2 regions of the Streptomyces sp. LZ34 genome follow, and region 2 is predicted to be linked to the other one. Evidence: riboswitches for the same ligand, from Rfam matches in the RefSeq annotation. Region 2 holds a riboswitch; the other holds the start of a gene.
The links. A riboswitch is a leader RNA that binds a small molecule or an ion and turns the genes downstream of it on or off. The one in region 2 is predicted to bind glycine.

Region 1: another riboswitch for glycine. It lies ahead of gcvT (glycine cleavage system aminomethyltransferase GcvT); the one in region 2 lies ahead of gcvP (aminomethyl-transferring glycine dehydrogenase).

The regions. Positions count from the first base shown of each region.
Region 1 covers NZ_CM132680.1:4,313,726-4,328,310, reverse strand. Annotated here, with positions in the region: gene ACWY4P_RS16910 (L-serine ammonia-lyase) at 1-479, opposite strand, end outside; gene glyA (serine hydroxymethyltransferase) at 577-1,842, opposite strand; gene gcvH (glycine cleavage system protein GcvH) at 1,867-2,247, opposite strand; gene gcvT (glycine cleavage system aminomethyltransferase GcvT) at 2,388-3,542, opposite strand; glycine riboswitch at 3,729-3,839, opposite strand; gene ACWY4P_RS16890 (AAA family ATPase) at 4,202-4,900, shown strand; gene ACWY4P_RS16885 (hypothetical protein) at 4,929-6,329, opposite strand; gene ACWY4P_RS16880 (enhanced serine sensitivity protein SseB) at 6,576-7,388, shown strand; gene ACWY4P_RS16875 (enhanced serine sensitivity protein SseB C-terminal domain-containing protein) at 7,533-8,300, shown strand; gene ACWY4P_RS16870 (ABC transporter permease) at 8,616-9,620, shown strand; gene ACWY4P_RS16865 (ABC transporter substrate-binding protein) at 9,752-11,548, shown strand; gene ACWY4P_RS16860 (ABC transporter permease) at 11,705-12,679, shown strand; gene ACWY4P_RS16855 (ABC transporter ATP-binding protein) at 12,676-13,827, shown strand; gene ACWY4P_RS16850 (ABC transporter ATP-binding protein) at 13,848-14,585, shown strand, end outside.
Region 2 covers NZ_CM132680.1:1,417,096-1,431,680, reverse strand. Annotated here, with positions in the region: gene ACWY4P_RS05010 (sugar phosphate nucleotidyltransferase) at 1-758, shown strand, start outside; gene ACWY4P_RS05005 (DUF881 domain-containing protein) at 901-1,827, shown strand; gene ACWY4P_RS05000 (small basic family protein) at 1,824-2,156, shown strand; gene ACWY4P_RS04995 (DUF881 domain-containing protein) at 2,140-3,177, shown strand; gene ACWY4P_RS04990 (FHA domain-containing protein) at 3,308-4,141, shown strand; gene ftsR (transcriptional regulator FtsR) at 4,159-4,911, shown strand; gene ACWY4P_RS04980 (bifunctional nuclease family protein) at 4,964-5,437, shown strand; gene ACWY4P_RS04975 (MerR family transcriptional regulator) at 5,660-6,286, shown strand; gene ACWY4P_RS04970 (DNA polymerase IV) at 6,462-7,964, shown strand; gene ACWY4P_RS04965 (PRC-barrel domain-containing protein) at 7,940-8,257, opposite strand; glycine riboswitch at 8,393-8,490, shown strand; glycine riboswitch at 8,491-8,619, shown strand; gene gcvP (aminomethyl-transferring glycine dehydrogenase) at 8,680-11,574, shown strand; gene ACWY4P_RS04955 (DUF5999 family protein) at 11,653-11,859, opposite strand; gene ACWY4P_RS04950 (hypothetical protein) at 12,132-12,710, opposite strand; gene ACWY4P_RS04945 (glutamate--cysteine ligase) at 13,156-14,585, shown strand, end outside.

The DNA of each region.
Region 1 (14,585 bases), 2.9 Mb from region 2:
TCCACGACGAAGCCGCCGCCGACGGAGTAGTACGTCTTCTCCAGGAGGGGGAGGCCGTCGGCGTCGTACGCGAACAGGGTCATGCCGTTGGCGTGGTACGGCAGTGAGCGGCGGCGGTGCAGGACCAGCTCGGCGGACTCGTCGAAGTCGATCTCGTGCTCGGCGCCGATCTCCGCGCCGAGCAGCCGCAGCCGCTTGGCGGTACGGATGCGGGCCACCTCGTCGTCGGCGGTCTCGACGTCCACGGTGCGCGGCGAGTTGCCCTCGAGGCCGAGGAGGACGGCCTTGGGGGTGCCGTGGCCGTGGCCGGTGGCGCCGAGGGAGCCGAAGAGCTCGGCGCGTACGGCGGCGGTGTGGGCGAGCAGGCCGTCGTTCTTCAGCCGGCGGACGAACATTCTCGCGGCCCGCATGGGGCCGACCGTATGGGAGCTGGACGGACCGATGCCGATCGAGAAGAGGTCGAAGACGGAGATGGCCACCGGTGAACTCCTTGCGTCTGCACGGTGGGTGCGTGCGTGGTGGTGCGGGTGTGCGGGGGCGCTGGGGGTGTGCGCCCCCGCACACCTTCGGGGCCCGTTACTTCTTGAGGTCCGGGTACAGCGGGTGCTTGTCGGCGAGCGCGGTGACGCGCGCCTTGAGCGCCTCCGCGTCGTGCGACGGCTTGAGCGCCTCGGCGATGATGTCGGCGACCTCGCGGAAGTCGTCGGCGGTGAAGCCGCGGGTGGCCAGCGCCGGGGTGCCGATGCGCAGGCCGGAGGTGACCATCGGGGGGCGCGGGTCGTTCGGGATGGCGTTGCGGTTGACCGTGATGCCGATCTCGTGGAGGCGGTCCTCGGCCTGCCGGCCGTCCAGCTCCGAGTCGCGCAGGTCGACCAGGACGAGGTGGACGTCGGTGCCGCCGGACAGCACGGAGACCCCGGCCTTGGCCACGTCGGGCTGGGTGAGCCGCTCGGCCAGCAGCTTGGCGCCTTCGAGGGTGCGCTGCTGGCGGTCCTTGAAGTCCTCGCCCGCCGCGATCTTGAAGGCCACCGCCTTCGCCGCGACCACGTGCTCCAGCGGGCCGCCCTGCTGACCGGGGAAGACCGCGGAGTTGATCTTCTTGGCCAGCTCGGCCGTGGAGAGGATCACGCCGCCGCGCGGGCCGCCGAGGGTCTTGTGGGTGGTGGTGGTGACCACATGGGCGTGCGGCACCGGGGAGGGGTGCAGCCCGGCCGCGACCAGGCCGGCGAAGTGGGCCATGTCCACCATGAGGTACGCGCCGACCTCGTCCGCGATCCGGCGGAAGGCCGGGAAGTCCAGCTGGCGCGGGTACGCCGACCAGCCCGCGATCACCAGCTTGGGGCGGTGCTCCTTGGCCAGCCGCTCGACCTCGTCCATGTCGACCAGGCCGGTCTCGACGTCCACGTGGTAGGGCACCACGTTGTAGAGCTTGCCGGAGAAGTTGATCTTCATCCCGTGGGTGAGGTGACCGCCGTGCGCCAGGTTCAGGCCCAGGATGGTGTCACCGGGGGAGAGCAGGGCGAACATCGCGGCCGCGTTCGCCTGGGCGCCGGAGTGCGGCTGGACGTTGGCGGCCTCGGCGCCGAAGAGCGCCTTGACGCGGTCGATGGCGATCTGCTCGACCACGTCGACGTGCTCACAGCCGCCGTAGTAGCGGCGGCCCGGGTAGCCCTCGGCGTACTTGTTGGTCAGGACCGAGCCCTGGGCCTCCATGACCGCGACCGGAGCGAAGTTCTCCGAGGCGATCATCTCCAGGGTGGACTGCTGGCGGTGGAGTTCGGCGTCGACCGCGGCGGCTACGTCCGGGTCGAGCTCGTGCAGGGAGCTGTTGAGAAGCGACATCAGGGTCCCGATCGAAGGAGGGGTTCAGTTTTCGGCGAAGGCGGCGTACTCGTCGGCGGAGAGCAGTTCGTCCGGCTCGTCCGTCACCCTCACCTTGAACAGCCAGCCGCCCTCGAAGGGGGCGGAATTCACCAGCGCCGGGTCGTTCACCACGTCCTCGTTGATCTCGGTGACCTCGCCGGTGACCGGCGCGTACAGATCGCTGACGGACTTCGTGGACTCCAGCTCGCCGCAGGTCTCACCCGCGGTGACCGTCGTGCCGACCTCCGGGAGCTGGACGAAGACGACGTCGCCGAGCGAGTTGGCCGCGAACTCGGTGATGCCGACCGTCGACACACCGTCCTCGCCGGCGGCCGACAGCCACTCGTGCTCCTTGCTGTAACGCAGCTGCTGGGGGTTGTTCATGGTCCGATTCTCCTGGATACGGGGGGATGCTTGGGAAACGGGTCTTGCCTGGTGGGACAGGCGGTACGGGAGGGGCACCGCCCAGTGGTAGCTGGGGGAGTACGCACGGGGTGGCCCGGCGCCGCCGGCGGGCGGCGGGCTCAGCGCCGCTTGTAGAAGGGGAGGGCCACGACCTCGTACGGCTCATGGGTACCGCGGATGTCCACTGACACACCCGCCGTCCCCGGCGTGGCGTGCCCGGCGTCCACATACGCGATCGCGATCGGCTTGCCGAGGGTGGGCGAGGGCGCGCCCGAGGTGACCTCGCCGATCACCGCGCCGTCCGCGCCGATCACCGGGTACCCCGCACGCGGGACCCGGCGGCCCGCCGCGACCAGGCCGACCAGCACCCGCGGCGGATCGGTCTCGGCCCGGCGCGCCGCCGCCTCCAGGGCCGCGCGTCCGACGAAGTCACCGGGCTTGTCGAACTTCACCACCCGGCCGAGCCCCGCGTCGAAGGGCGTGGTCCGGCGGGTCAGCTCATGCCCGTACAGCGGCATCCCGGCCTCCAGACGCAGCGTGTCCCGGCAGGACAGCCCGCACGGCACCAGCCCGGCCGGGGCCCCCGCCTCGGTCAGCGCCTGCCACAGCCGCTCGGCGTCGTCCGGCGACACGAACAGCTCGAAGCCGTCCTCGCCCGTGTAGCCGGTACGGGCGATCAGCGCCGGGACGCCCGCGACCGTGCCGGGCAGGCCCGCGTAGTACTTGAGGCCGTCCAGATTGGCGTCGGTCAGGCCCTCCAGGATCGTGGGAGACGCCGGGCCCTGGACGGCGATCAGCGCATACGCGTCCCGGTCGTCCCGTACGGCCGCGTCCAGGCCCTCGGCGCGCTCGGTGAGCGCGTCCAGCACCACCTGGGCGTTCGAGGCGTTGGCGACCACCAGGAACTCCTGCTCGCCGAGGCGGTAGACGATCAGGTCGTCCAGGATGCCGCCCTGGGCGTCGCAGATCATGGTGTAGCGGGCGCGGCCGACGGCGAGCGCCGACAGATGGCCCACCAGCGCCCGGTCCAGGGCGGCGCCGGCCTGCGGGCCGGTGAGCGTGATCTCACCCATGTGGGAGAGGTCGAAGAGGCCGGCGCGGGTGCGCACCGCGGTGTGCTCGTCGCGCTCGCTCCCGTAGCGCAGCGGCATCTCCCAGCCGGCGAAGTCGGTCATGGTGGCGCCGAGCGCGCGGTGCACCGCGTCCAGGGCGGTATGGCGGGGGGTGGGCGGGGCGCCGGTCACGGATGTGTCGGGCATCGGGGCATCGGTCATGGGGGGCTGGCTCCAGGGCGGGACGGCGACGAGGACGACGAGGACGAGTCCTCCCCATCTGTCATCGGAACCTGAGAGGTTCGCCGTGACCCCTTCTCCCGGCCGACATCGTCGGCGTCATCGCGGAGAGCGGTCCGGCTTGCACCGTGGGTGGAGCCACGCCAGCGGCTCGCTTTTCAGATCTGCCTCGCCCGCGCGGTATCGGGGCCTGAGAGATTCAAGGGAGGACTTGCTCCTTCGGCGCCCCGGACGGCCGGCACTGCTGCCGGTGGCCGAGGACTCTCCCGCGCGGATTCAAGCGGCCGGTATGGAGTTGCGCGCAACATCATCGCACGTACGCCCGAGAAGGGAAGACCTGACCGGGTGGAACCGCTGTCGCCCCGGCCCCCCACTCACAGGCCCCACGCGCAGGCCGGACTCACCGGCCCCACTCACAGGCCCGACTCACAGGGCATGAATGCCCAGCCCACAGGGATACCACCTTGCTGGACATTACCTTTTCTTGACACTCTTCGGGAACGAGCCGCAGTGACCGACCTAGGAGGACGATCACGGTGCACGGGCAGGGTACGTACGCGACGACGACATGTGGGCCCCTGCCGGTGACGCAGGGAGCGGCGCCAACCGGAGGGGCGCTCAGGCCGGGGCGCCGGGCGCCCGTGCACGACCTGCGCGGCGGTGGCGACGCGGCCGAACGCAGGCCCGGGGCCGAGTCCGGGGCCAGGGCCGAGTCCGAATCCAGGTCCGAATCCGGGTCCGAGTCCGGGTCCGGGTCCGGGCCTGAGCCCAGGCCCGGGCCCGGCGCGCGCGAGCTGCGCTACCGCGCGGGGGACGTGGTGGTCGCCTCCGGGCTGCCCGGCAGCGGCAAGAGCACCATGATCGGCCGGGCCGTGCCCTGTCTGGACCAGAGTGGGGGCGCGGTGGTGCGGGTGGACTCGCAGGACACCCGCGAGCGCTGGGAGCGGCGGCTGCCCCGCTGGCTGCCGTACGCCCTCTACCGCCCGCTGGTGCGGTGCGCCCACTACGCCGGGCTGCGCCGGGCGCTGCGCTCGGGCGCGAGCGTCGTGGTGCACGACTGCGGCACGCTCTCCTGGGTCCGCCGCTGGCTGGCCCGCGACGCCCGGCGCACCGGCCGTCGGCTGCACATGGTGCTGCTGGACGTCGGGGCCGCGGTGGCGCTGGAGGGACAGGCCGCCCGCGGCCGTGAGGTCTCCCGCTACGCCTTCGGGCGCCACCGCCGCGCGGTGGGGCGGCTGGTCGCCGCCGCGGAGGGCGGGCGGCCGCCCGAAGGCTGCGCCTCGGTGGCGCTGCTGGATCGGACGGCCGCGAGCGCGCTGCGCCGCATCGGCTTCGAGTGACGCGCGGCGGGACGGTGGAGCGCAGCCGTCACGGAGCCTGGTCGACGGCGGCCTCCACCGGGTGAGGCAGCGGCATGGGGGCCACGGAGTCGTCCTCGGCCACCTTGGGCGCGGCGGACTCGACGGCGGACATCGGGGTGGCGGCCGTCGTGGTGGGCCTCTGGGTACCCGGCTTCTTGACGTCCGGTCTCGTGCTGGGCTTGTGGGCGCCGGGCTCAGGGGCGGCGGGCTTGTCGGTGCCGGGCTTGTCGGTGCCGGGCATGTCGGCGCCAGGCACGTCGGTGCCGGGGGCTTCGGGGGCGTCGGGCTGCGTGCTCGGCGTCATGGCGCCGGGCTTGGTGCCAGGCTCGGGGACGCCGGGCTTGGTGTCGTGCTTCTTCGCCTCCGGCTTCTTCGCCTCCTGCTTCTTGGCGTCGTGCTTCTTGCCGTGGTCCTTCTTTCCGTGCTCGGCGGCGCCGGGCTTCGTGCCGGGCTCGGGGGTGGTGCGCTCCGGGGCGGCCGTCATCGTGACGGGCTTCCGGTCGGCGAGCGCGGACGCCTCGTCGGCGAGGGTCGACGCCTCGTCCGGGAGCGGCAGCATCGGGGGCAGCATCGGCTGGTTCATCCCCGGGAGCGGGCCCATGATGGCGCTGATCAGCCCCATGATGGCGTCGGCGATGCGAGGGAGCGCCGCGGTGGCCGTGGCTTCGTCGCCGGTGGCGACGGCGTCCAGCAGGTCGTCGATCGCCCGCTGGAGCGCGTCCAGCGGGTCCGTCGAGATGTCCGTGGGCTCGACCTGAACGGCGTACGGCGGCGTCTCGGCCTGCCCCTGCCCGGCGGCCTGCCCTTGCTCGGCGGCCTGCGGCGGCACGGTGATCTGGCCCGGAGCCTGGCTCTGGTTCTGGCCCGGCGCCTGGCCTTGGTCCTGGTCCTGCCCCTGGTCCTGCCCCTGGTTCTGGCCCTGGCCCTGGTTTTGGCCCGCTTCGGGGTCGTCCGACGGCATCTGGTTCCGGCCGTGCTCCCGACCCTTGTCCTGGGTCTTGCCCTGGACCTTCTCCTTCTCCTTTACCTTCTCCTTTACCTGCGAAGCGGCCCGCGGGGTGCGGGCCGCTTCGGCGGACTTGCGGGCGGCCTTCACCGCGCTGTCGATCGCCGCCGCGTGCTTGACCAGCTCGGCTTCCGAGAGCATCCCGTCGGGGGCCTCCTCCACCGCCTTGGCCAGATCCACCACCCGCTCGAGGAGGACCCGCAGATCGCGCATGGCCTGGGTCTGGGCCGGACTCATCCGTGTGTCGGCGAGCGCCGCTGGGGTGGGGGCCGGGGCCTTGGCGCCGGCCGTGCCCCCGGATCCGCCGGCCGCGGCGGCGGCCAGGCCGGCGGTGCCGAACAGAAGAGAGCCGGCCATGACGGAGGTGACAAGGACTTCGGCCTTGCGGGACGCGCGGATCATGAGACCTTCCTTCGCTGTGGTGATGTATGGGCGTACTCGACACCACGGTGCGAAGAGCGCGAACTGTACGCAACTCGACGATTACGTTCTGAAGTGATCTGAAGCGGTCATAAGTCGTCCGCGTTCGGTCGTCGCCTCGCCCTCCACCTGGGGATTTGCTGTGGAGATCGGCGGCCCCCGATGCCGCCCGGCGATGCAGCCGTTAGGGTGCCTGTGCAGGTCCGACGAGATGGCGGTTGAACAGAAATGAGCATCCCGGAGCAGCACGGTCCAGTACCGGCTCACGGCGGGTTTCCTGACGGTGCGTTTTCTGCAGTTCCGGCGTTTCCGGCATTTCCGGGCAACGAGCTCGAAGAGGTGCTCGCCGCCTCGGTCGACGTCCCCGGCGCCGGCGCCCGCATCGTCGAGACCCTGGCCCGCAGCCGGATCTGGGTGCCGCTGCCCATGGGGGGCGGCCCGGACAGCAACGGCCTGGACCTGCCCACCATGGAGATCGAAGGCGGCGCATATGTGCCGGTGTTCAGCTCCGAACAGCAGTTCCTCCAGATCGTCGGCGCCCATATGGCGTTCACCGTCGCCCCGGCCGTCGAATTCGCCCGCGGCCTGCCGCCCCAGCTCGGCATCGCGGTGAACCCCGGCGGCGCGGTCGGCGTCCCGCTTCCGCCGCCGGCCGTGGCCGAGTTGTGCCGGACCGGGCGCAGCGAGCTGGACGGTCCGGCCACCGGCGGCCGGGTGCGTCTCTTCGAGCCGGACTGGCAGGAAGAACCGGTCGACTTTTTGGCGGCCGCCGGGCTCGAGTTCGGCAAGGTGGCCGGGGTGCGGACCGCCCGGCGCGCGCTGGCCAGCGTCGAGGGGGAGCCGCCCGCGCTGTTCGTCGGCGTCGAGCTGGACCTTCCGGGGCCGGAAGGCCAGGCCACCGCGGTGGAGGCGCTCGGTCGCGCGCTCGGCACCGTACCGTTGCCGTGGACGGTCCAGCTCGTTCTGCTGGACATCGCCCAGGACCCGGTGGCGGACTGGATGCGCGAGCGGGTGCGACCGTTCTACGACCGTGACCGCTGAGTCGCCCGGGAGACCACTGTAAAGGCCCGTAAGCTGGTTGGATGACCGGTGGCGGGGCGCGGTCGCGCGCCCCTGCCCAGGTGTGTGGACAGGTCGAGAGAGGGGCGGACCCAGGTGAGCGCGGGAGGCGGCCACGTCGAGCGGATGATTCAGCAGGTCGCTCCCGGCCGGTACGACGCCTACGAGTCGCTGCTGTACGCGCTCGCCGACGGCCAGGTCTGGATGCTGCTGTGGCACGGCACCCCCGGCTCACCCGACGCGCAGTACGGAAACATGGACGTCGCCGGGCTCGGCTACGCCCCCTGTGTGACCTCCGTCCAGGAGCTCGCCGCCAGCGGCTGGAACCGCGCCCATGAGGTGGTGGGCGGCCGTCAGATCGCGTCCTCGCTCTTCCCCGACCGCTACGGCCTGTGGCTCAATCCGCATGCCCCCGGCGGCGGCATCGGCATCCCCTGGCTCGATCTGCGCAGAATCGCCTGCGGTATGGACCGGCTGCCCGCCGGGCCACTGCGGCTCAGCGAGCCCGCCATAGAAATCCCCCAGTTCTACGCCCTCTTGGGGCAGAACGCGCACCGCACGCCCGCGGTGCGGTCGCTGCGCCGCGCCTGGGTGCAGCCCGCGCTCGGCGCGCCGTATCTGGCGATCGGGCTCGACCTGTACGACACCGGCGCCGCGGGCGCGGAGGCCGCGCGGGTGATGATGGGCCAGTCGATCGGCGCGGTGCCCGACGGGCTGCCGGTTTCCACGGTCGCGATGTCCGACGAGTACGACCCGGTGGCGATGTGGATGCGGGCCAACGCCCGCCCGTTCTTCGACCGTGACGCCTACGGGGCGGCCCAGCCGGCCCCCTCGTACGGCTATCCGCCGCCGCACGGCGGCCGGCAGTCGGGACCCGCGCCGAGCACCTGGTAACACCCCTGCCACCACCCCGGTAACGGTCCTGTTAACCGGACGGTTCGCACCGCTGAGCGGAGTCGCGGTCCGGATAACGGAACACCCCTCACCACATCACGGTTAGGCATCCATTACCCGGATGGGCTGGCGGGTGATCACGAACGCGATGAAGACTCCCGCAACGGGAGGTGTCCGTACCTGCGGGTAGTGCGCGCTTCCCCTTCACGAAACTTCCGCACCACGAGCACGATATTCACCTGCGTTTGTGAACCACGCCGCTACAGCGGCAGGTCGTGGGCCGGTCACCACCGGTCGAGAGGGGTCCCCACCACGATGACGGCACCATTGCACGACACGAGCACGGATGCGGCACCGGCCGCACCCGTCGATGTCGCGGCGGATGTAGTCAAAGCCTCGGTCGAGGGGCGGTCGCTGCGTCAGATCGCCTGGATGCGCCTGAAGCGGGACAAGCTGGCGCTGGCCGGCGGGGCCGTGGTCGTCCTCCTGGTGCTGGTGGCCGTCTTCGCGCCGCTGATCGTGAGCGTGCTGGGGCATCCGCCCAATGAGTTCCACCAGGAGGAGATCGACCCGCTGTTCGGCACCCCGAAGGGCTCCTGGGGCGGTATCAGCTCCGACTTCCTCTTCGGCGTCGAACCGTCCAACGGCCGCGATGTGTTCAGCCGGATCGTCTACGGCGCGCGGATCTCGCTGCTGGTGGCCTTCCTCGCGGCGGTCGTCGCCGTGGTGCTGGGGACTGTCTTCGGCGTCATCGCGGGGTATTTCGGCGGCTGGGTTGACACCGTTATCAGCCGGGTGATGGACATGCTGCTGGCCTTCCCGCAGCTGCTGTTCATCATCTCCCTGGTCTCGGTGCTGCCGAACGATCTGCTGGGGCTGTCCGGCAGCGGGGTGCGCATCGCGATCCTGGTCTCCGTGATCGGCTTCTTCGGCTGGCCGTACGTCGGCCGCATCGTGCGCGGCCAGACGCTGTCCCTGCGCGAGAAGGAGTACGTCGAGGCGGCGCGCAGCCTGGGCGCGGGCCGGCGCTACATCCTCTTCCGGGAGCTGCTGCCCAACCTGGTCGCGCCCATCACCGTCTACGCCACGCTGATGATCCCCACGAACATTCTCACCGAGGCGGCGCTCAGCTTCCTGGGCGCGGGCGTGAAGCCGCCGACCGCGTCCTGGGGGCAGATGCTCTCCGATGCCGTCGGCACCTACAAGGACGACCCGATGTTCATGATCATTCCGGGTCTGGCGATCTTCATCACCGTGCTGGCGTTCAACCTCTTCGGCGACGGCGTCCGAGACGCCCTCGACCCGAAGGGGACGCGTTGATGGCGCCCCGCGCGACCGCGGCCCAGCCGCACCGAAACGAATCTGCCCTTGCCGCACCTGTCAGGCGGCGGTCACCCGATGGTTCCCCGGCGCCATGCCAAGGACCGATATCCCGGAGGTTGCACGAAACAATGAAACCCCTACGTTCGTCGAGAAGTAGGCGGATCGCCGGTGCGGCGGTCGTCGTCGGGGCCCTGATGGCCACCGCGGCCTGCGGTGGTGGCAAGGACGACGACAAGGGCGAGGGCGCCGGGTTCAACGCCGCGACGAAGGGCATCGCCAACGCGTCGACCAAAACGGGCGGCACGCTCAAGTTCATCAACAAGCAGGACTTCGACTCGCTCGACCCGCAGCGCCAGTACTACGGCTTCGCCTGGGACTTTTCGCGCTTCTACGCGCGCCAACTGATCACCTACGCCCCCAAGCCGGGCAAGGCGAGCAACGAGCTGGTCCCCGACCTGGCCACGTCCAACGCCAAGATCACCGACGGCGGCAAGACCTACACGTACACCCTGCGTGACGGGATCACCTGGGAGGACGGCTCGCCGATCACCGCCCAGGACGTCAAGTACGGCATCGAGCGCATCTGGGCCAAGGACCTCATCTCCGGCGGTCCGGCCTATCTGCGCCAGGTCCTGGACCCCGATGGCAAGTACAAGGGGCCCTACAAGGACAAGACCAAGGACAAGCTGGGCCTGAAGGCGATCGAGACGCCGGACGCGAAGACCATCATCTTCCGTCTGCCCAAGCCCAACGGTGACTTCGAGCAGATGCTGGCGATGCCCACCGGCTCGCCCGTCAAGGCGTCCAAGGACACCGGCGCCCAGTACACCAACCAGCCCTTCTCCTCCGGCCCGTACAAGGTCCAGTCGTACAAGCCGGGCAAGGGCGCGGTACTGGTCCGCAACCCCAAGTGGAACAAGGCGTCCGACCCGATCCGCCCGGCCCTGCCGGACAAGGTCACGGTGACCCTCAACTCCAACCTCGATGCCGTCGACGAGCTGCTGATCAAGGGCGACTACGACGTCTTCCTCAGCGCCACCGGCATGGGCCAGGCCGGCCGCAGCGAGGCGCTCAAGCAGCACAAGGGCAACGTCGACAACATCGAGACGAGCTTCGTCCGGTACGTCGACTTCGCCACCAAGGTCAAGCCGTTCGACAACATCCACTGCCGCAAGGCGGTCTTCTACGCCACCGACTACACGTCGCTGCAGACCATTCGCGGTGGCCCGCAGGCCGCCGGTGACATCGCCACCACCATGCTCCCCAAGAGCATCGCGGGCTGGGACGACTACGACCCGTACGGCGTCCTCGAGCGCACCAGCAAGACGGGCAAGAAGTACAAGGCGGCCATGAAGGCGGCCCAGGTCAAGGCCAAGGACGAGCTGAAGCAGTGCGGCAAGCCGGACGGCTTCTCCGCCAACATCGTCGCCCGTAACGACCAGCCGAACGAGGTCAAGGCCGCCGAGGCGCTGCAGGCGGCGCTGGGCGAGGTCGGCATCAAGCTCCAGGTCGAGAACATCGACGGTGCCTCCTCGGCGAGCGTCACCGGCTCCCCCTCGGTGATGAAGAAGCGCAACTTGGGTCTGTCCATGACCGGCTGGGGCCCCGACTTCCCGACCGGCCAGGGCTTCGAGCAGCCGCTGATCGACGGCCGCTTCATCCAGCAGACCGGTAACTACAACGTTTCCGAGACCAACGACCCGACGATCAACGGACTCTTCGACACGGCGCTCAAGGAGACCGACCCCGCCAAGGCCGGTGAGTCCTACAAGGCGATCAACCACAAGATCGTCGACCTGGCCGTGCAGATGCCCTTCCTCTACGAGAAGAACATCACCTGGCGCAGCTCCCGGCTGACGAACGCCTTCTCTTCGGCGGCCTACAACGGCCGTTACGACTACTCCCAGCTCGGCGTCGTCAAGTGATGGTTCGCCAAGCGACCGTCACACCCCACCATCGCCGAACCGTATAAGGCCCGAAGGGCAGGTGATGGCCGCGGGCGGTGGTCCGGGAGTCCCCTGATCGGGGGCTCCCGGGCCGCCGCCGGGCCGCGCACAGTGCTTGCATATGTCATCCGGCGCTTGTTCGCCGTCATCATGATGCTGTTGGTCGTCACACTCACGACCTTCGCCATCTTCTTCATGATCCCGAAGTGGGCCGGTTCCGATCCCGCGCTCCTCTTCGTCGGCAAACAGTCCGACCCGGAGGCCATCGAGGGCATCAGACAGAAGCTGAGCCTCGACGATCCGCTGCTGGTGCAGTTCTGGCACTTCATCGAGGGTCTGTTCGTCGGCCGCGACTATGCCAACGGCAACGATGTCACCCACTGCCCCGCGCCCTGCTTCGGCTACTCCTTCCGCACCGAGCAGGCGGTCTGGCCGCAGCTGACCGACGCCATGCCGGTCACCCTCTCGCTCGCCGCGGGCGCCTGTGTGCTGTGGCTGGTCGGCGGCGTCACCGCCGGCGTCGTCTCCGCGCTGCGCCGGGGCACCCTGTGGGACCGCGCGGCGATGGGCGTCGCCCTCGCCGGTGTCTCGCTCCCCATCTACTTCACCGGTCTGCTCTCCCTGGCCATCTTCAGCTACCAACTGGACTGGGTCGACGTGGACTACAGGGGGCTCACCGAGGATCCGGCCATGTGGTTCCAGAGCCTGATCCTCCCCTGGATCACCCTCGCGTTCCTCTACGCCGCGACCTACGCCCGGCTCACCCGCGCCACCATGCTGGAGATCATGGGCGAGGACTACATCCGCACGGCCCGCGCCAAGGGCCTGCGGGAGCGGGTGGTCATCGGACGGCACGCCATGCGCTCCACCTGGACGCCGATCCTCACCCTGCTCGGCCTGGACCTCGGCGCCCTGCTGGGCGGCGCGGTGCTGACCGAGTCCACCTACAACCTGCCAGGCCTCGGCCGACTCGCGGTGACCGCGATCGGCAACAAGGACCTGCCGGTCATCCTCGGCGTCACCTTGATGGCGGCCCTGTTCATCGTGGTGGCCAACCTCATCGTGGACCTTCTGTACGCCGTCGTCGACCCGCGAGTGAGGCTCGGATGACCGATATCGAAAAGTCCGGGATCGAAAAGTCCGGGATCGAGAAGACCGGCGATCTGCCGGCCACCGGCACCGCGCTCGGGGAGGTGGCCGCGGCCGGCTCCCCGGCCCCCACCACCTTCCTCGAGGTACGCGACCTCAAGGTCCACTTCCCGACGGACGACGGCCTGGTCAAGTCGGTGGACGGGCTCAGCTTCCGGCTGGAGAAGGGCAAGACGCTCGGCATCGTCGGCGAGTCCGGCTCCGGCAAGTCCGTCACCTCGATGGGCATCATGGGCCTGCACACCGCCGGGCAGTACGGTCGGCGCAAGGCGCAGATCTCCGGCGAGATCTGGCTGAACGGGCAGGAGCTGCTGGGCGCCGACCCGGACGAGGTGCGCAAGCTGCGCGGCCGTGAAATCTCGATGATCTTCCAGGATCCGCTGTCCGCGCTGCACCCCTACTACACCATCGGCCGTCAGATCTCCGAGGGGTACCGGGTCCACCACGACGTCACCAAGGACGTGGCCCGCAAGCGCGCCGTCGAGATGCTGGACCGCGTCGGCATCCCGCAGCCGGACAAGCGGGTGGACAGTTATCCGCACGAGTTCTCCGGCGGTATGCGCCAGCGCGCGATGATCGCGATGGCGCTGGTCAACAACCCCGAGCTGCTGATCGCCGACGAGCCGACCACCGCCCTGGACGTCACCGTGCAGGCGCAGATCCTCGACCTCATCCGGGATCTGCAGAAGGAGTTCGGCTCCGCGGTCATCATCATCACCCACGACCTGGGCGTCGTCGCCGAGCTCGCCGACGACCTCCTGGTGATGTACGGCGGCCGCTGCGTCGAGCGCGGCCCGGCCGAGAAGGTCTTCTACGAGCCCCAGCACCCCTACACCTGGGGCCTGCTCGGCTCGATGCCGCGTATCGACCGCGACCAGACCGAGCGCCTCATCCCGGTCAAGGGCTCCCCGCCCAGCCTGATCAACGTGCCGTCCGGCTGTGCCTTCCACCCGCGCTGCCCGTACGCCGATGTGCCCAAGGACAACATCACGCGCACGGAGCGGCCGGAGCTGCGTGAAGCCGGGGGCGGTGACCACTTCTCCGCGTGCCATATGACGCAGGAGGAGCGCACGCGGATCTGGACCGAAGAGATTGCGCCGAAGCTGTGACGGACACGAAGGATCCGAAGATGACGGTCCCGGAGCAGGCGACCACCACCCCCGAACCCCTGCTCAAGGTGTCCGGCCTGGTCAAGCACTTCCCCATCAAGAAGGGGCTGCTGCAGCGGCAGGTCGGCGCGGTGCAGGCGGTGGACGGCCTGGACTTCGAGGTGCTGCCCGGGGAGACCCTGGGCGTGGTGGGCGAGTCGGGCTGCGGCAAGTCCACCATGGGACGGCTGATCACCCGGCTGCTGGAACCCACCCGCGGGAAGATCGAGTTCGAGGGCAAGGACATCACACACCTCGGCACCGCCGGGATGCGGCCGATGCGCCGCGATGTGCAGATGATCTTCCAGGACCCGTACTCCTCGCTGAATCCCCGGCACACGATCGGCACCATCGTCGGCGCGCCCTTCCGGCTCCAGGGGGTCAAGCCGGAGGGCGGCATCAAGGCCGAGGTGCAGCGGCTGCTGGAGGTGGTCGGCCTCAACCCCGAGCACTACAACCGCTATCCGCACGAGTTCTCCGGCGGCCAGCGCCAGCGCATCGGCATCGCCCGGGCGCTCGCACTCAACCCCAAGCTGGTCGTCGCGGACGAGCCGGTCTCGGCGCTGGACGTCTCGATCCAGGCCCAGGTGGTCAACCTGCTGGACGACCTCCAGGACGAGCTCGGCCTCACGTATGTGATCATCGCGCACGACCTGTCGGTCATCCGGCATGTCTCGGACCGCATCGCGGTGATGTACCTCGGCAAGATCGTCGAGCTG
Region 2 (14,585 bases):
TCAATCCCGGCCTGAACGAATCGCGTCCGACCGAGACGGCGGAGGCGCGCCGCTCGGGTTTGGTGCGGCTGGGTGAGATCGTGGCCTCGGCCCGCGCGGCCTTCGGTGTGCGCTTCGACCCGGTCGGCGAGCGGCTCTCGCTGGTGGACGAGCGCGGGCGCATCGTGGAGGACGACCGGGCCCTGCTGGTCATGCTGGACCTGGTGGCCGCCGAGTGCCGCAGCGGACGGGTGGCGCTGCCGGTGACCACCACGCGCATCGCCGAACAGGTGGCGGCGTACCACGGCACGCAGGTGGAGTGGACGACGACCGCGGCCGACGATCTCACCCGCGTCGCCAGGGCCGAAGGCACCATTTTCGGCGGCGACGGGCGCGGCGGCTTCATCATTCCCGAGTTCAGCAGCGTCTTCGACGGCACGGCCGCCTTCGTACGCCTCATCGGGCTGGTGGCCCGCACCCAGCTCACCCTCAGCCAGATCGACGCCCGCATTCCGCGCGCCCATGTCCTGCGCCGGGATCTGGCGACCCCATGGGCGGTCAAGGGTCTCGTCATGCGCCGCGTGGTGGAGGCGGCGGGCGACCGGTCAGTCGACACCACCGACGGGGTGCGGGTGGTCGAGGCCGACGGGCGCTGGGTCATGGTGCTGCCCGACCCAGCCGAGGCGGTCACCCATCTGTGGGCGGAAGGACCGGACGACGCGTCCGCGCAGGCGCTGCTGGATGAGTGGTCCGCCGTGGTGGAGAGCGCCGGGCACTGACCCGTTCCCCCTGGTGGGGGGCGTCTGAGAGCCCATAGGCAGTCCCCGGAAGCACACGGGGGCGCAGCCGCCCACGGCCCGCTTCCGGCGCGCCGGTGGGGCCATTCGGCGGCTGCGCCCCCGACGTGCGACGATGTGCGGCATGCCGCAGCAGCCCCCCGTTCGGAGCACAGCTCCGCCGAGCCCTCGTCCACGTCTCGACGCGTCCATGTCGCTGCTGACCAATGTGATGGACCACAGTCTCGACGAGGGGTACGCCGAGGCCGCCGCGCGCCATGGCAAGGAGGGCCGACGGGGTCTGCCGCGCAGCCTGCGCGGCAAGCTGGTGCTGGCCGCCGGGCTGGTGCTGGCCGCGGGCATTGTGACCATCGGCGCCGACGAGGCCCGGATATCGGCGCCGAAGCTGGCCAAGGACCGGGAAAAGCTGATCGACCGCATCGAGTCGGGGAACTCGAACGCGGACGACCTCCAGAAGAGCCTGGACAGGCTCCGTAAGGAGGTCGGTGACCGGCAGCGGCAGGCGCTGGAGAAGCACGGCGGGGACAAGGGCGAGCTGCTCGCGCTGCTGTCCGGGGCGACCGAGGTGAAGGGCCCCGGGGTCAAGCTGGTCGTCAATGACGCCAAAGAGGCCGACCAGGGCGGCGGGGGACCACGGGAGAGCACCGGCTTCTCCGACACGGGCCGGGTGCGCGACCGTGATCTGCAGCGGGTCGTCAATGGCCTGTGGGAGTCCGGCGCGGAGGCCGTGTCGATCAACGGACAGCGGCTGACGGCCCTGTCGGCGATCAGGGCCGCGGGAGACGCCATACTGGTCGACAACAAGCCGCTGGTGCCGCCGTATACGGTGCTCGCGGTGGGGGACGGACGGCGGCTGAGCACGGCCTTCCAGGACAGTGCCGACGGACAGTACCTGCATGTACTGCACGAAAACTACGGCATCCGCACGAGCATTTCCGCCGTGGACGAGGTGCGGCTTCCGGCCGCGCCGAGTCTGATCGTACGAACCGCAGAGCCGATAGCCGGTGGCGCCGGGAAGGGCGGCACCGACACAGGGAAGGGCACATCGTGATCGCCGTATTGGGCCTCATCGTGGGAGTCGTGGTCGGACTTGTGGTCCAACCCGTGGTGCCGACGGTGGTCGAGCCCTACCTGCCCATCGCCGTCGTCGCCGCGCTCGACGCGGTGTTCGGCGGTCTCCGGGCGATGCTCGACGGGATCTTCGACGACAAGGTCTTCGTCGTCTCGTTCCTGTCCAATGTGGTGGTCGCCGCGCTGATCGTCTTCCTCGGCGACAAGCTCGGGGTCGGCGCCCAGCTGTCCACCGGCGTCGTGGTCGTGCTCGGCATCCGGATCTTCTCCAACGCCGCCGCCATCCGCCGCCATGTCTTCCGGGCGTGAGCTGATGACGACCGACGACACCCCGGAGGAGCCCCAGCGGCAGCCCCGCGAGCCGGAGCGGCCCCGTAAGCTCGAGCAATCGGATAAGCCCGAGCAGTCCCGTAAGCCAGAACAGTCCGGTGAGCCGGAAGAGTCCCGTAAGCCCGAGACGAGGCCCGAGGTGCGACGGGAGAAGCCCGCGGAAGAGCGGCGGGGCACCGCAGCGGCCGATGAGCAGGGCGAGGGTCCTGGCGAAGAGCCCGGCGAGAGCCCCGGAGGCGGTCCAGAGGGCCGCGGGGAGCCCGAGGCGGTCCAGGAGCCGTCCAGCGGCCGTCAGCGGCTGGTGCAGGGCCTGTGGCCGCCACGGCTGACGCGGGCTCAACTCATCGTCGCGCTCCTGCTGTTCGGCCTCGGCCTCGGTCTGGCCATCCAGGTGCGCTCGACCAATGAGAACAGCGTGCTGCGCGGCGCCCGGCAGGAGGATCTGGTACGCATCCTCGACGAGCTGGACAACCGCACCCAGCGGCTGCGGGACGAGAAACAGCGGCTGGAGACCCAGCGGACCGAGCTGGAGAACAGCTCGGACCGGGCCGAGGAGGCCCGTAAGCAGACGGCCCAGAAGGAGCAGCAGCTCGGTGTGCTCGCGGGCACCGTCGCCGCCGAGGGGCCGGGCATCACCATGAAGATCGACGTGTCGAGGGGCACTGTGGAGTCGGACATGCTGCTCGACGCGGTCCAGGAACTGCGCGCCGCCGGGGCCGAGGCCATCCAGATCGGCAAGGTGCGGGTGGTCGCGAGCACGTACTTCGCGGACGTCGGCGGCGCGGTGGAAATCGATGGACGGAAAGTGACGCAGCCGTACGTGATCAAGGTCATCGGCAAGCCGGAGGACTTGGAGCCGGCCCTGAACATTCCGGGCGGAGTGGTGCAGAGTCTGGAGAAGGAGCAGGCCACCGTGTCCATCGAGCGCTCGAAGGAGATCGTCGTCGACGCCTTGCGGTCGGCGAAGCGGCCTGACTACGCTCGGTCGTCATCGCGGTGAGGTGGTTAGGTATGGGAGTCTCGCGGCGAGACAATGAGGACGCGGGGGGTCGGCGCACCGGAAGAGTCGCGCGTGATGGAAACTGTCTGGTGGTCACGGACGTTGTGAGGATGTCCGGACCGTCTGGTGTGTGCATCGAGGGTTTGCCCTGCCCCACGGGCGGGTCTGTTTCAGTCAAGGGGAATCGCCCGTGAAGTTGTTCGGGAAGTTGTTCGGCAAGAGCGCGCGCCAGGACGGCGGCAGCAGCACCGCCCGCCACCGCGCCCCGCGTGCTGCGGAGGAGAGCGGGGTGAGCGAGGAGCGTCCGCTGTTCCGGGACGGCGGCGGCATTCCGGGTGGTCAGGGCGCGTCTTCTGTTGACCCCTCCGCATCCGGACGCATAGGTTTCGGGGAGCCATCGACCGCGAACACGGGCGGAGGGTTCGGCTTGCCGGTATGTCAAAGGTGCGGCCATCAGAACGCCGAGGCCAGCCGGTTCTGCTCCAACTGTGGCGCGCCGCTGCGGGGCCAGGCGCCCTCCGAGCGTGCTTCGGAGACCACCTCCACCATCTCGATCTCCGGGCTGGAGGCGTACGACTCCGAGGTGACCGGGCAGACTCCGCTGCCCTCGCTCTCCCCGGAGGCCCAGGCGGCCGTCGATGCGCTGCCCCCGGGGTCCGCGCTGATGGTGGTCCGCCGCGGGCCGAACTCCGGCAGCCGCTTCCTGCTGGACAGCGATGTGACCACGGCCGGCCGTCATCCGCAGAGCGACATCTTCCTGGACGATGTGACGGTCTCGCGTCGCCATGTGGAGTTCCGGCGCGGCCAGGACGGCTCCTTCACCGTCGCGGACGTCGGCAGCCTGAACGGGACGTATGTCAACCGCGAGGCGATCGACTCGGCCATCCTGAACAACGGTGACGAGGTGCAGATCGGCAAGTACCGGCTGGTCTTCTACCCGAGCCAGCGAGGCTTCGGCATCTGACCCGTCAGGGGAGGTCCATGCTTCAGACACCGTCGGGCGGTGCCGACACCGGCACCGCCCCCGCGGGCGGCCGGGCGATGAGCATCGGCACCGTACTGAATCTGCTGCGGGACGAATTCCCCGAGGTCACCGTCTCCAAGATCCGTTTCCTGGAGGCCGAGGGCCTGGTCGAGCCGCGGCGCGCGCCCTCCGGCTACCGCAAATTCAGCCCGGAGGACGTGGAGCGGCTCGGCCATGTTCTGCGCATGCAGCGTGACCACTATCTGCCACTGAAGGTCATTCGGGAGCATCTGGACGCCTTGGAGCGGGGAGAGCGGCCAGAGCTGCCCGCCGCGGCCTCCGGCGCCCTGCCGGAGGGATCGGCCGAGGAAGGGCCGGAGAGCGCCTTGGAGCGCCCCACGGCCGCCCGGGTGGGCCGGGCCGAGCTGCTGGCCGCCACCGGGATCGACGAGGGGAGGCTGGCCGAGTGGGAGTCGTTCGGGCTGATCGGCCCGGGTGCGGACGGCGGGTACGACATCGAGGCGGTGACCGTCGCCAGGCTCGTCGCGGACCTGGGTCGTTTCGGTCTGGAACCACGTCATTTGAGGATCATGAAAGCCGCCGCGGAGCGCGAGGCGGGACTGCTCGAGCAGGTGGTCGCACCCCTGCGGCGACACCGAAATCCGCAGACCAGAGCCTATGCGGAGGCCAGCGCCCGGGAGCTGGCCGAGCTGTCCGTGCGGCTTCATGCGGCCTTTGTCCAGTCCGCTCTGCGGGCCGGTTCCCGGTGACCGGCGCGGTCCCGACTATCCAAACCGGCCGGGCACGTCCTAGGGTTGCTGTGTGAACGAGCTCGACGTCGTGGGTGTCCGGGTGGAGATGCCCTCCAACCAACCGATCGTGCTCCTGCGCGAGGTAGGAGGCGACCGCTACCTCCCCATTTGGATCGGACCGGGAGAGGCGACCGCGATCGCCTTCGCTCAGCAGGGCATGGCTCCGGCGCGCCCGCTGACCCACGACCTTTTCAAGGACGTGCTCGACGCGGTCGGCCAGCAGCTCACGGAGGTCCGGATCACGGACCTGCGCGAGGGTGTGTTCTACGCGGAGCTGGTGTTCGCCAGCGGCGTGGAGGTCAGTGCCAGGCCGTCCGACGCCATAGCGCTGGCGCTGCGCACCGGCACGCCGATCTACGGCAGTGACGGGGTGCTGGACGACGCGGGGATCGCCATCCCGGACGAGCAGGAGGACGAGGTGGAGAAGTTCCGCGAGTTCCTCGACCAGATCTCGCCCGAGGACTTCGGCACCAGCAGCCAGTGAGTCATCAGCGGCCAGTTAGTCATCAGCGGCCAACGAGCGGCGGACAGTGAGCTGAGCTGTCTGCCGGTCCTCGCCAGCGCATTCGAGTAGCCTTTCCCGGAAGAGGGATACGGGAAACCACCCTTAGGGTGATTATCACTCGGCGTGCCGAGTGTGGCGATCGTTGACGCACCCCGGGTGACTGCCTACCGTCGAGAAGGCAGGTCGAGGACGGAGGTCGGCGTGAGAAGCAGTGGCGACGGCACGGCGGCAGGCGGTCCGTACACGCTCCACGGGAGCGCACCGGCCGAACCGGCATTGAAGGCTCGGGTAGCGGCACAGGCCGCGCCGCCGCGGGAAGGCGCCGTGGCGAAGCCCGAGCAGGTGGGGTACCGCGGGCCGACCGCTTGTGCGGCCGCCGGCATCACCTACCGCCAGCTGGACTACTGGGCGCGTACCGGGCTCGTGGAGCCGAGTGTGCGGCCCGCGTACGGCTCGGGCAGTCAGCGGCTCTACAGCTTCCGGGACGTCGTCGTCCTCAAGATCGTCAAGCGGCTGCTGGACACCGGTGTGTCCCTGCAGAACATCCGGGCCGCCGTCCAGCACCTGCGCACGCGCGGCCTCGACGACCTCGCCCAGATGACGCTGATGAGCGACGGGGCGACGGTCTACGAATGCACGTCGCCCGACGAGGTGGTCGAGCTCCTCCAGGGCGGCCAGGGCGTCTTCGGGATCGCCGTGGGCGTGGTGTGGCGGGACGTGGAGAGCGCGCTGGCGCAGCTCCACGGCGAGCGCGTGGACACCGGCGAGACGCTGGTGGGGCACAACCCCGCCGACGAGCTCGCGCGGCGCCGCAACCGCGCGGGCTGAGCGCGGCGCGGCAACCGCGGGCTGAGCGCGGAGCCCGGCTCGCGGGGATGCGACGGGCTCGGCGGCGTCTGCGGCCTGCGGGCCGCGGGCCGCAGACCGCGGACTGCCTCGGCTGACTGCCCCATCCGATGGTCACTCGCCCGATTGTCAGTGGCATGCGGCAGCATCTGTAGGTGTGAGGGGTGCGCCGACGATTCTCCATCTGGACATGGACGCCTTCTACGCCGCGGCGGAGCAGGCGGCCAAGCCCAGCCTGCGCGGCAAGCCCGTGATCGTCGGCGGCCTGGGGCCGCGAGGCGTGGTGGCCACGGCCTCCTACGAGGCGCGGGTGTTCGGGGTCCACTCGGCCATGGCGATGGCCCAGGCCCGCCGCCTGTGTCCGAACGCGGCGTATCTCACCCCCCGCTTCTCCCTGTACCGCCAGGTGAGTGACACGGTCATGGCCCTGCTGGCCGCCCTGTCCCCGCTGGTCGAGCCGCTGAGCCTGGACGAGGCGTTCGTGGATCTGGAGGCGGGCGGTGTCCCGGCCACGTCCGAGGCGGCGCGGGCCGTGGGGGAGCGGCTGCGCGCGGACATCGTGGCCGCGACCGGGCTGACCGGCTCGGTGGGCCTGGCCGGGGCCAAGATGCTTGCCAAGATCGCCTCCGAGCAGGCCAAGCCCGATGGGCTGGTGCTCATCGAGCCGGGCACCGAGCGGGAGCTGCTGGGGCCCCTGCCGGTGCGCACGCTCCCCGGGGTGGGCCCGGCCACCGCGGAGGCGCTGCGCCGGGCCGGGATCCACACCGTCGCCGAGACCCGGGAGGCGGGGGAGGAGGAGCTGGTGCGGCTGCTGGGCAAGGCCCATGGCGCGTCGCTGTACGGCATGGCCTGGGGGCGGGACGACCGGCCGGTCGTCGCCGAGCGGGACGCCAAGTCCGTATCGGTGGAGGACACGTACGACGTCGACCTCACCGACCGCACGCGGGTGCAGGTGGAGGTGGCGCGGCTCGCCGACCGGTGTGTGCGGCGGCTGCGCGGGGCCGGCCGTTCGGGGCGCACGGTCGTGCTCAAGGTGCGGCGTTACGACTTCTCCACGCTGACCCGGTCCGAGACGCTGCGCGGGCCGACGGACGATCCGGGAGTGGTGCGGGAGGCCGCGGCGCGGCTGCTGGAAGGCGTGGACACCACGGCGGGTGTGCGGCTGCTGGGAGTGGGCGTGAGCGGGCTGGCGGACTACACCCAGGAGGATCTGTTCGCCCAGGCGGCCCAGGCCGCCCATGAGGCTCAGGAGGCCGCGGAGGGGACGCGCGAGGCCGGAGGGGCGCCGGAGCCCGCCCCGGCGGGCCTGGAGGAGGAGGGCGAGGACGCCGGCCGGCCGCGCCGCTGGCTGCCCGGCTCCGATGTACGACACGCGGAGTACGGGGCGGGGTGGGTGCAGGGCAGCGGGGTCGGCCGGGTGACCGTGCGGTTCGAGGAGCCCTGGTCGGAGCCGGGCCGGGTGCGGACCTTCGCGGTCGACGACCAGGCGCTGGAGCCCGCGGAGCCGCTGCCGCTGGTCAGGCCCGCTGTGAGCGACAGCGACAGCGACACCGACACCGACGCCGCCGCTCAGGGCCAGCGGCCGGATCAGGGCTCGGGCCAGGACCGGGGTTCGGGCCAGGAGCGGCGCCAAGGTCAGCCGGTCACGTCCAGGCCGTAGTGGTGGTAGAGCTGTAGCTCCTGCTCGGGCGACAGGTGGCGGCCGACCCCGAAGTCCGGCGCGTCCTTGATGAGCGCCCGCTCGTACGGCACTCGCAGCGAGTCGTCGACGATCTCGCTGGGTTCGAGAGGCACGAACACGTCCCGGCTGAACAGGCCGGTGCGTACCGCCGCCCATTCCGGCTCGCCGGTCGCGTCGTCGAGGTAGACCTCGTCCACGGTGCCGATCTTCGCGCCATCGCGGTCGAAGGCCTTGCGGCCGATGAGGGTCCGCGGATCGATGTCGGTCTGCACACTCTCTCCCACACGTGGCGATTTGTCCCGTAATACCCGTGATATCTAAGAAAAGCCACAACGCCGCGCGCGTCCACTCGAGCGCTTGCCCAAAAACCCTGGCGGCAGGCTCGCTGGTAGGCTGACGGTGGCTGCAGACCCCGTGCGGGAGAGCTCTCCGCCGACGTCGTCGGAGGCGCCGAAGGAGCAAATCCTCCCCGGAATCTCTCAGGCACACGTACCGCGCGGGTGAGGTCACTCTGGAAAGCAGGGCGGGCCACGGGCGAGCACAGCTCCGGAACCCCTCCTCACCGACGGTGAAAGCCGGGTCGCAGTCCGCGGGCCCGGTGAAGCTCTCAGGTCGAGATGACAGAGGGGGAGGCCGTTCGGGCACCCGCACCGTGGTGCCCCTCGTCGGTCGTACAGACCAGGAGGCCTCGCAGATGACCGCCAACCGCACCTCACTGACCGAGCTGGAACGCGGTACTCCGTTCGAGCGGCGCCATATCGGACCCGACGCCGAGGCCCAGGCCAAGATGCTCGCGCAGGTCGGCTTCGGCTCCCTCGACGAGCTCACCCAGGCCGCCGTGCCGGAGGTCATCAAGAGCGCCGGGGAACTGGGGCTGCCCCCGGCCCGCACCGAGGCCGAGGTGCTGGCCGAGCTGCGCGGCCTGGCCGAGCGCAACCAGGTGCTCTCCCCGATGATCGGCCTGGGCTACTACGGGACCTTCACCCCGCCGGTGATCCTGCGCAATGTGCTGGAGAACCCCGCCTGGTACACCGCGTACACGCCCTATCAGCCGGAGATCTCCCAGGGCCGGCTGGAGGCGCTGCTCAACTTCCAGACCGTCGTGGCCGACCTCACCGGGCTGCCGACCGCCGGTGCCTCGCTGCTCGACGAGGCCACCGCCGCCGCCGAGGCCATGGCGCTGTCGCGGCGGGTGGGCAAGGTCAAGCAGGGCGTGTTCCTGATCGACGCCGACACCCTGCCGCAGACCGTCGCGGTCATCCAGACCCGCGCCGAGCCCACCGGCGTCGAGGTGGTCGTCGCCGACCTCTCGACGGGCATACCGGCCGAGGTGGCCGAGCGCGGGGTGTTCGGCGTGCTGCTCCAGTACCCGGGCGCCTCCGGCGCGGTGCGCGACCCACGCCCGGTCATCGAGCGGGCCCATGAGCTCGGCGCGGTGGTCACCGTCGCCGCCGACCTGCTGGCCCTCACCCTGCTCACCTCGCCCGGGGAGCTGGGCGCCGACATCGCGGTCGGCAGCAGCCAGCGGTTCGGTGTGCCGATGGGCTTCGGCGGGCCGCACGCCGGTTTCATGGCCGTCCGCGAGGCCTACGCCCGCAGCCTGCCGGGCCGTCTGGTGGGCGTCTCGGTCGACGCCGACGGCGACAAGGCGTACCGCCTGGCCCTGCAGACCCGCGAGCAGCACATCCGCCGGGAGAAGGCCACCAGCAACATCTGCACCGCCCAGGTCCTGCTCGCCGTGATGGCCGGCATGTACGCCGTCTACCACGGCCCGGACGGGCTCAAGACCATCGCCCGGCGCACCCACCGCTACGCGGCCGTGCTCGCCGAGGGCCTGCGGGCCGGGGGTGTGGAGACCGTGCACGGCGCGTTCTTCGACACCCTGACCGTGTATGTCCCGGGCCGGGCCGCCGAGGTCGTCACCGCGGCCCGCGAGGCCGGGGTCAACCTGCGGCTGACCGACGCCGACCATGTGGGCATCGCCTGCGACGAGACCACCGGCCGCGCCCAGCTCGCCGCCGTGTGGTCGGCCTTCGGCGTGGACGGCGGGCTGCCCGCCATCGACGAGCTGGACGCCGCCGCGGCCGACGCGCTCCCCGCCGACCTGCTGCGCGGCGACGTGTACCTGACCCACCCGGTCTTCCACCGGCACCGCTCCGAGACCGCGATGCTGCGCTATCTGCGGCGCCTGGCCGACCGCGACTACGCCCTGGACCGGGGCATGATCCCGCTCGGCTCCTGCACCATGAAGCTCAACGCCACCACCGAGATGGAGCCGGTCACCTGGCCGGAGTTCGGGGAGCTGCACCCCTTCGCGCCCGTCGAGCAGGCCCAGGGCTACCTGACGCTGATCCGCGAGCTGGAGGAGCGGCTGGCCGAGGCCACCGGCTACGACAAGGTCTCCCTGCAGCCGAACGCCGGATCGCAGGGCGAGCTGTCCGGGCTGCTGGCCGTGCGCGCCTACCACCGGGCAGGCGGCGAGGAGCGGCGCACCGTCTGCCTCATCCCGTCCTCCGCGCACGGCACCAACGCCGCCAGCGCCGTGATGGCGGGCATGAAGGTCGTCGTGGTCAGGACCGGCGAGGACGGCGAGGTGGACGCCGACGACCTGCGCGCCAAGATCGAGCAGTACGGCGACGAACTGGCCGTCCTGATGGTCACCTACCCGTCCACACACGGCGTGTTCGAGGAGCACATCAGCGAGATCTGCGCGGCCGTGCACGACGCGGGCGGCCAGGTCTACGTGGACGGCGCGAACCTCAACGCCCTGGTGGGGCTGGCCCGGCCGGGCAGGTTCGGCGGCGATGTCTCCCACCTGAACCTCCACAAGACCTTCTGCATCCCGCACGGCGGCGGTGGTCCCGGCGTGGGCCCGGTCGCGGTGCGCGAGCACCTGGCGCCGTATCTGCCCAACCACCCGCTCCAGCCCGCGGCGGGCCCGGCGACCGGCGTGGGCCCGGTCGCGGCCGCGCCCTGGGGTTCGGCGGGCATCCTGCCCATCTCCTGGGCGTACGTCCGGCTGATGGGCGCCGAGGGGCTGCGCCGGGCCACCCAGGTGGCGGTGCTCGGCGCCAACTACATCGCCAGGCGCCTGGAGCCGCACTACCCGGTGCTCTACACCGGCCCCGGCGGCCTGGTCGCCCACGAGTGCATCGTCGATCTGCGGCCGCTCACCAAGGCGACCGGCGTGAGCGTCGACGATGTGGCCAAGCGGCTGGTCGACTACGGGTTCCACGCGCCCACGATGTCGTTCCCGGTCGCCGGCACGCTGATGATCGAGCCGACGGAGAGCGAGGACCTGGCGGAGCTGGACCGGTTCTGCGAGGCGATGATCGCCATCCGGGCGGAGATCGAGAAGGTCGGCTCCGGGGAGTGGCCCCAGGACGACAACCCGCTGCGGAACGCCCCGCACACGGCGGCCGCGCTCAGCGGGGAGTGGGAGCACCCCTACACCCGGGCGGAGGCGGCCTTCCCGGCCGGGGTGTCGCCGGCCGACAAGTACTGGCCGCCGGTGCGGCGGATCGACGGCGCCTTCGGCGACCGCAACCTGGTCTGTTCCTGCCCGCCGCTGGAGTCGTACGAGAGCTGACCGGGCGGGCCCGGTCGGGTACGGGGCCGGTGCGGCGGAAGCGCCGGGCCGGCCCCTGAGAATTCGCCTGGGCAGGGCCTAGGCGGCGGTGACGACGCGCTCGGTGTCCAGCGCCCGGCGCGGGGCGATGATCTTCCCGTCCGGCAGCAGCTCACCGGTGTCCTCGAAGAGGAGGACGCCGTTGCACAGCAGGCTCCAGCCCTGCTCGGGGTGGTGCGCCACGAGATGGGCGGCCTCCCGGTCGGCGGAGTCGGCTGACGGGCACGATGGCTGGTGCTGGCACATGGAAGGGATCTCTCGCTGGGGTGTGGTGAGTGTCCTGTGGCTTGCTGCGGCAGTCATGGCCGCCCCCCGTTGGTCAGTCGGTCGGTTGCTCCAAGTGTTGCCCTACAGGCCGGTTTCCGCATGGATTTCACGGCACCGGTACTCGCTAGATAATGACGCATCCACACGGCCGACGGTTCATCGCGACGGGACTGTTACGAGCCCGCAGCGGAGCGCCCCGTGATCCTTGGGATCACGGGGCGCTCGGGCGTGGGGGCGGGTGCCGCGGGTCGTCAGGCCGACGAGCCCAGCAGCGGCGTCCGCGTCAGCCGGAGGGTGAGCACCGGCAGCAGATCCGCCGCGCGGTGCGCGCGGTGGGCGGCGATGCCCGGCGGGGCCGGGGTGAGCGGTACCAGCAGGTCTTCCGCGGCGAGATGGCCTTCGGAGGCGTCGGCGGTCGGGTCGCCGCGCAGCCACAGCGTCAGCATGTACAGCTCCGGGATGGACAGCAGCCGTGGCTGGTACACCGAGGGCAGTGACTCGGCCTGGCTCAGCGCCAGTTCGGCCGAGGACACATACGGGCCTTCGGAGAAGTGTGAGAAGACCCAGCCGTCGGCGGTCAGCATCGCCTCGGCGGAGGCCACCGTACGCTCACTGTCGCGGATCAGGAACCGCCATCCGCTGAGCCGCGCGCGCGGCGGGCCGTCGGGGGCGGTGATGTCGTCCAGGACGTGGACGGGCAGTGGGAGTTCGAGCTCGAAGGGCCCGTCCAGGGCGCCGAGGAGCGGGGTGCGGACGGCGGTGGGAGAGCCAAGGGCCGTGCGGATGCTGTTCAGAGCAGGCGCTGGAGCCGAGGGGACGTGCAGCGGCATGGTGGGTCGCCTCTCACTTCGGAGACACGGTGGAGCGCTGGCGTGCCAGGTGCGGATGGCGCTGTCGGTGTACGCGGGTCAGAGGGGGCCTGACGAGATGTCAGGACGCTGTCTCTCTGCCTCGGTTGCCGAGTTTATACGACAAGTGTTCCCGTCGTGTTTCATGTACCTGTCCCCGGCATTGCGGGCAAGCACTTATCCGGCCCGCCAGGGCGAGGGGATTTTCGCCGATTCTCTGTCATATGCACGGATATGACCTGGCATTTTAACCCAACCCGGGTAGGCTTGATCTGGTGGGTGTTTTTCATCACGGCAATGCGGCGCTGTGCAGAGCCTATCGGTTGGGTGGTCCGCGCGTGGCGTTATCGATCTCATTGGCTGGGCATCATCGAGCGTGATGTACGCGGCCGGGGGCCGTTGATCCACTCGAGGAAGGGACGCTTCGATGGGGGACAAGGTCGTAGCCGGAGAGTTCGATCCGTCCGGGCGGCAGCGGCAGCGCGCGAGGCTCCGGCAGGGCCTCGAGGCGCTGGCCCGGCTCCTGGCCGAGAAGCGTTTCGATCGCCCCAAGAATCTCATGGGGCTGGAGATCGAGCTGAATCTCGCGGGGGTCGACGGGATGCCGAGGATGATGAACACCGAGGTTCTGGAGAGAATCGCCAGCCATGATTTCCAGACCGAACTCGGGCAGTGCAATCTTGAAGTAAACATCGTGCCCCACCGTTTGCACGGAAGGGTTCTCGACCAGTTGGCGGAAGAGCTCCGGACGGGGTTGTCATATGCCGATCGCAAGGCGGGGGAAGTGGACTCCGAGATCGTTATGATCGGAATTCTTCCGACCCTTGCCGCCCGCGACCTGGGCTCCACGAACCTCTCCTACGACGACCGCTACAAACTTCTCAACGAACAGATGCTGGCCGCCCGCGGCGAGGATTTTCTGATCGATGTCGAGGGCGAGGAGCGGTTCCGCTACGCCTCCGGCTCGATCGCCCCCGAGGCCGCCTGCACCTCGGTCCAGTTGCACCTACAGGTGACCCCGGGCCGGTTCGCGGCCGTGTGGAACGCGGCCCAGGCGGTGGCCGCCGCGCAGATCGCGGTGGGCGCCAACTCCCCCTTCCTGTTCGGCCGGGAGGTGTGGCGCGAGTCCCGTCCACCGCTGTTCCTCCAGGCCACGGACGTCCGCCCGCCGGAGTTCGCGGCCCAGGGCGTGCGCCCGCGGACCTGGTTCGGCGAGCGCTGGATCAGCGACGCGTACGAGCTCTTCGAGGAGAATCTGCGCTTCTTCCCGCCGCTGCTGTCGACCGCGGGGGACGAGGACCCGCTGCGGGCGCTGGACGACGGCGGGGTGCCGCTGCTGAACGAGCTGGTGCTGCACAACGGCACCATCTACCGCTGGAACCGCCCCGTGTACGCGGTCGCCGACGGCGTGCCGCACCTGAGGGTGGAGAACCGGGTGCTGCCCGCCGGGCCCACCGTCAGCGATGTCATCGCCAATGCCGCCTTCTACTACGGCCTGGTGCGGGCGCTCGCCGAGGAGCCGCGCCCGGTGTGGAAGCGGCTGCCGTTCGAGGCCGCGGCGGCCAACTTCGACACGGCCTGCCGCCATGGCATCGACGCGGTCCTGCGGTGGCCCAAGCCGGGCGGCCGCTCCTCCTCGACCGTGCGGATCCCCGCCGTCCGGCTCGTCCAGGAGGAGCTGCTGCCGCTGGCCGCCGCCGGGCTCGACGCCTGGGGTGTCGAGCCCGCCGACCGAGAGCGCTACCTGGGGATCATCGAGGAGCGCTGCCGGCGGCGGGTCAACGGCGCGTCCTGGCAGGCCGCCGCGTACCACCGGGCCCGGGAGAGCGGGCTCGGGCGGGACGCCGCGCTCGCGGC